2 regions of the Streptomyces sp. NPDC014727 genome follow, and region 1 is predicted to be linked to the other one. Evidence: riboswitches for the same ligand, from Rfam matches in the RefSeq annotation. Region 1 holds a riboswitch; the other holds the start of a gene.
What was found. A riboswitch is a leader RNA that binds a small molecule or an ion and turns the genes downstream of it on or off. The one in region 1 is predicted to bind S-adenosylmethionine.
Positions count from the first base shown of each region.

Region 2: another riboswitch for S-adenosylmethionine. It lies ahead of ACF1B9_RS01795 (aminotransferase class V-fold PLP-dependent enzyme); the one in region 1 lies ahead of thrC (threonine synthase).

Region 1 is NZ_JBIBYR010000029.1:50,606-52,992, reverse strand. Features, by position in the region: gene thrC (threonine synthase) at 1-1,017, opposite strand, end outside; SAM riboswitch class I at 1,035-1,161, opposite strand; gene ACF1B9_RS31505 (glucosyl-3-phosphoglycerate synthase) at 1,315-2,265, shown strand; gene ACF1B9_RS31500 (trehalose-6-phosphate synthase) at 2,320-2,387, shown strand, end outside.
Region 2 is NZ_JBIBYR010000001.1:392,673-395,059, reverse strand. Features, by position in the region: gene ACF1B9_RS01795 (aminotransferase class V-fold PLP-dependent enzyme) at 1-1,038, opposite strand, end outside; SAM riboswitch class IV at 1,214-1,331, opposite strand; gene trpD (anthranilate phosphoribosyltransferase) at 1,415-2,387, opposite strand, start outside.

The sequences.
Region 1 (2,387 bases):
GCGGCGGGCGATGTCCAGGACGTACGGGCCGTCGGCCGGGTTGCCGATCGCCAGGGACTTGGCGATGGTGTTCGGCTTCTGGGGCCGCACGACGTCGTGACCGGCCTTGAAGGCGGTGGAGACCGGGGAGCAGCCCTCGGCCTGGGCGCCGAAGATCTTGTACGGCTTGTCCTCGACGAGTCCGAGCCTGATCAGCTCCTGCAGACCCTTGTCGATCTTCGTGAGCTGCGAGCCGGACGCGATCGGGATGACGATCTGGTCGGGCAGCCGCCAGCCGAGCTGCTCGCAGATCTCGTACGCCAGGGTCTTGGAGCCCTCGCCGTAGTACGGGCGCAGATTGACGTTGACGAAGCCCCAGCCCTCGCCGAGCGGGTCGCCGATGAGCTCCGAGCAGAAGCGGTTGACGTCGTCGTAGTTGCCCTCGATGCCGACCAGTTCGCCGCCGTACACCGCGGCCATGACGACCTTGCCCTGCTCCAGGTCGTGCGGGATGAACACGCAGGAGCGGAAGCCGGCGCGGGCGGCGGCGGCACCCACCGCACCGGCGAGGTTGCCGGTGGAGGAGCAGGAGAGGGTGGTGAAACCGAAGGCGCGGGCGGCCTCGACGGCGATGGCGACGACGCGGTCCTTGAAGGAGTGCGTCGGGTTGCCGGAGTCGTCCTTGACGTACAGGCCTCCGGTGACGCCCAGCTCGCGGGCGAGGTTGTCGGCCTTGACCAGCTTGGTGAAGCCGGGGTTGATGTTGGGCTTGTCCGCGACATCGGCGGGGACCGGCAGCAGCGGCGCGTAGCGCCAGATGTTGTCGGGCCCGGCCTCGATGCGCTTCTTCAGCTCGTCGGGAGAGCCGCTCGGCAGGTCGTACGCCACTTCCAGCGGCCCGAAACAGGACGCGCAGGCGAAAAGGGGGCCGAGTTCGAAACGCTCGCCGCACTCGCGGCAGGAAAGCGCCGCGGCGGGGCCGAGGTCGACGGCGTCGGTGGAAGAATTGGTGCTTACTGCAACGGTCTGCGCAGCCATGGAGGCGAGGCCCTTTCTCCTCATCTTCCTCGCGGCGCGTTTCGCCACGAGACGGAATTGGCACCTTCCCCACCTGACCTCGCGGTCGGCAGGAGGGTTGCCGGGACTTCAACGGGCCGTTCCCTCAGTCCCTCTGGATGAGCGCTGTGGCACTGGATCTCTGATCCAGGCATTTATTGGCGGACCGACCCCGACATGCGACGGCCATCCGCGTTGTTCAAGACTGTAACCGAAGCAGCGGACAGTTGAGATAGTCGTCCGAACCGCGAGATGGATCACATACAGGGAGTATCGACCGTGCTGGAAGAGGTCGAAAGCTGGCTGGCCAGGCGTTCCTGGTCGGCCGCCGACCGCCCGCTGGACCGGCTCCTGGCCGCCAAGGCCCGGGACCCGCGTCGCGGAAGCGTGAGCGTCGTGCTGCCCGCGCTGAACGAGGAAGCGACGGTCGGCGAGATAGTCACGGCGATCCGGCGCGAGCTGATGGAGAAGGTCCGGCTGGTCGACGAGCTCGTGGTGATCGATTCCGGTTCCACGGACGCCACGGCGAAGGTGGCCCGGGAGGCCGGTGCGCGGGTGGTGCACCGCGACGACATACTCCCGCGGATACCGGCCGTGCCCGGCAAGGGCGAAGTGCTGTGGCGGTCGCTCCTGGTGACCGGCGGCGACATCGTCTGTTTCGTCGACGCCGATCTGAAGGAATTCTCGGCCGACTTCGTCTCCGGCATCGTCGGGCCGCTGCTGACCGACCCGGACGTGCGGTTCGTCAAGGCGATGTACGACCGCCCGCTCGGCGACACGGCGGGCCAGGGCGGACGGGTCACCGAGCTGGTGGCCCGTCCGCTGCTCAATCTGCACTGGCCGCAGCTGGCCGGCTTCGTCCAGCCGCTGGGCGGCGAGTACGCGGCGCGCCGCTCGCTCCTCGAACAGCTGCCCTTCCCCGTCGGTTACGGGGTGGAACTGGGCCTCCTGGTCGACGCGCTGCACACCGTGGGCCTGGACGCGCTGGCCCAGGTGGACGTGGGGGTCCGCAAACACCGCCACCAGGACGGGCAGGCGCTCGGCCGGATGGCGGCGGCGATCTACCGGACCGCCCAGCTCCGGCTGTCCCGCGGCCACTTGGTGCGGCCTTCGCTCACCCAGTTCGAGCGCGGCGAGGACGGCTTCGTACCGCGCACCCATCCGGTGGACACCGAGGAGCGCCCGCCGATGCGCGAGATCGAGGAGTACGTTTCACGCCGCGCGGCCTGACGTCGCCTGACTTCGCACGTTTGGGTGGTTCGTGATCGGGCTAGATTCCGCAACATGGTCTCCGAGCACGAAGCCCAGTCCGCCGCCCTGCCCTCCGCCCGGCTCCCTGCCGAGCCTGCTGC
Region 2 (2,387 bases), on a different contig from region 1:
GATCACGCCGACCCGTGGGGCGTCGTCACCGAACAGCGAGAGCACCTTGACCTCGGGAACATCGGCGAGACCGGCCCGGACCGCGGCGACGAGGTGCTGCTCCCGGGCGACGAGGTCGTCGAAGCCCGCCTCGGTGAGCGCCTTGCAGGCGGAGGCGATGGAGTACACGCCGATGACATTGGGGGAACCGGCCTCGTGGCGGGCCGCGGTGGAGTGCCACTCGACCTCCACCCCGCCGTCGGTACGGCGGGCGACCTTGCGGGAGGCACCGCCGCCGGCCAGGTACGGCTCGGCGTCCTGCAGCCAGTCGGCCCGGCCCGCGAGCACACCCGAGCCGAACGGCGCGTACAGCTTGTGTCCGGAGAAGGCCACCCAGTCGACGTCCAGCTCGGCGATGTCGACGGGGTGGTGCGGGGCGAGCTGCGCGGCGTCCAGCACGATCCGGGCACCGTGCGCGTGCGCGGCGGCCGCCAGCTCCTTGACCGGCCACAGCTCACCGGTGACGTTGGAAGCACCGGTCACGCAGACCAGTGCGGGGCCGTAGGGGTCACGGTCGGCGAGCGCACGCTCCAGCGTCTCGACGGCCTGCGCCGGGGTGCGGGGAGCGTTCAGATAGGTCACCCGGGCGTCGCGCCACGGCAGCAGGGAGGCGTGGTGCTCGGTCTCGTAGACGAAGACCTGGCAGTCGGCAGGGACGACGGCGGCCAGCAGGTTGAGGGAGTCGGTGGTCGACCGGGTGAAGATCACCTGGTCGTCGGCGCGGCAGCCGAGGAACTCGGCGACGGTCGCGCGGCTGTTCTCGAAGAGGTCCGTGGAGAGCTGCGAGAGGTACCCGGCGCCACGGTGGACGCTGCCGTAGTACGGGGCGTACGCGGCGACGTCGTCCCAGACGCGCTGGAGAGCCGGGGCACTGGCGGCGTAGTCGAGAGCCGCATAGGTGACTTCACCGCCCGTGACCAGCGGAACCGTTACATCCCTACCCAGGACCGGCAGAGGGGCACAAAGCGACTGGTCGGTGGCAGCGGTGAAGACAGACATGGCGAACTCCCGTAAGAGGCAGGCGAATTGCACGCGCCGACGGATACGCGGCAGCGCAGCGGAAAGCGAAAAAGGGGGCGCGGAGGAGGGCTGAGAAGCCCTATCGCATTCGCGTGCTCACAAGAGACTCCCTAGGGACCAGGACCCCGGGGGTTGGCATTCACAGATGCCGAGGGGCCCGCGCTTGCCGCAGACCTCGCTGCCTACGGCCTGGTCTTCACCCGGGGCACCCCGCCACGGACGGAGGGTTGCCGGACAGCGGGCCGGGGCCGTAGTCGCTGTCACTCATGACCTGCGCAGCATCTTGCCATACGTACGGGAACGCGCAAGGCGCGGTCCAGGATCCGGACCGCGCCCCACGTCACCTACCGTCCGCTCAGGCGTTGCTGACCGCCACCCAGCGCTCCAGCGCCTGTCGCGCCGCGCCGGAGTCGATGGACTCGGCGGCCTGCGCGATCCCGGCGGCGATCTGCTCGTTCAGCGTGCCGTCCGTCGGGTCCAGGGCGACCAGTGCGGCCGCCGAGTTGAGCAGCACGGCCTCCCGTACGGGCCCGTGCTCGCCGGCCAGCACCCGGCGGGCCACATCCGCGTTGTACGAGGCGTCGGCGCCGCGCAGCGCCTGTGCCGGCACGAGCTGAAGGCCGACGTCGCGGGGGTCGAACGCCTCCTCGCGCACCGATCCGTCCCGGACCACCCAGACGCGCGAGGTAGCGGTCGTCGTCAGCTCGTCCAGGCCGTCGTCACCGCGGAAGACCAACGCGGAGTTGCCGCGCTCCGCGAGGACGCCCGCGACGATCGGCGCCATCCGCAGGTCGGCCACGCCGATGGCCTGGGACCGCACCCTGGCCGGGTTGGTGAGCGGTCCGAGGATGTTGAAGGTGGTCTGGGCACCGAGCTCCTTGCGGGCCTTGGCCGCGTACCGCAGGGCAGGGTGGAACTTCACCGCGAAGCAGAAGGTGATGCCCGCCTCCTCGGCCACCTCGACGACCCGCTGCGCGCTGAGCTCCAGATTGACACCGAGCTTCTCCAGCACGTCGGAGGAACCGCTCGCCGAGGAGGAGGCGCGGTTGCCGTGCTTGACGACCTTGGCGCCGGTGCCCGCGATGACGATCGCCGACATCGTCGAGATGTTGACCGTCTTGGCGAGGTCGCCGCCGGTGCCGACGATGTCGACCGTGCGGCCGGGTACGTGGATGGTGTTGGCGTGCTCGTACATCGCACGCACCAGGCCCGACACCTCGTCGACCGTCTCGCCCTTGGCACGCAGGGCCACCGCGAAACCGGCGATCTGCACATCGCTCGCCTCGCCGCTCATGATGCGATCCATCGCCCACGCGGTGTCCTGCGCG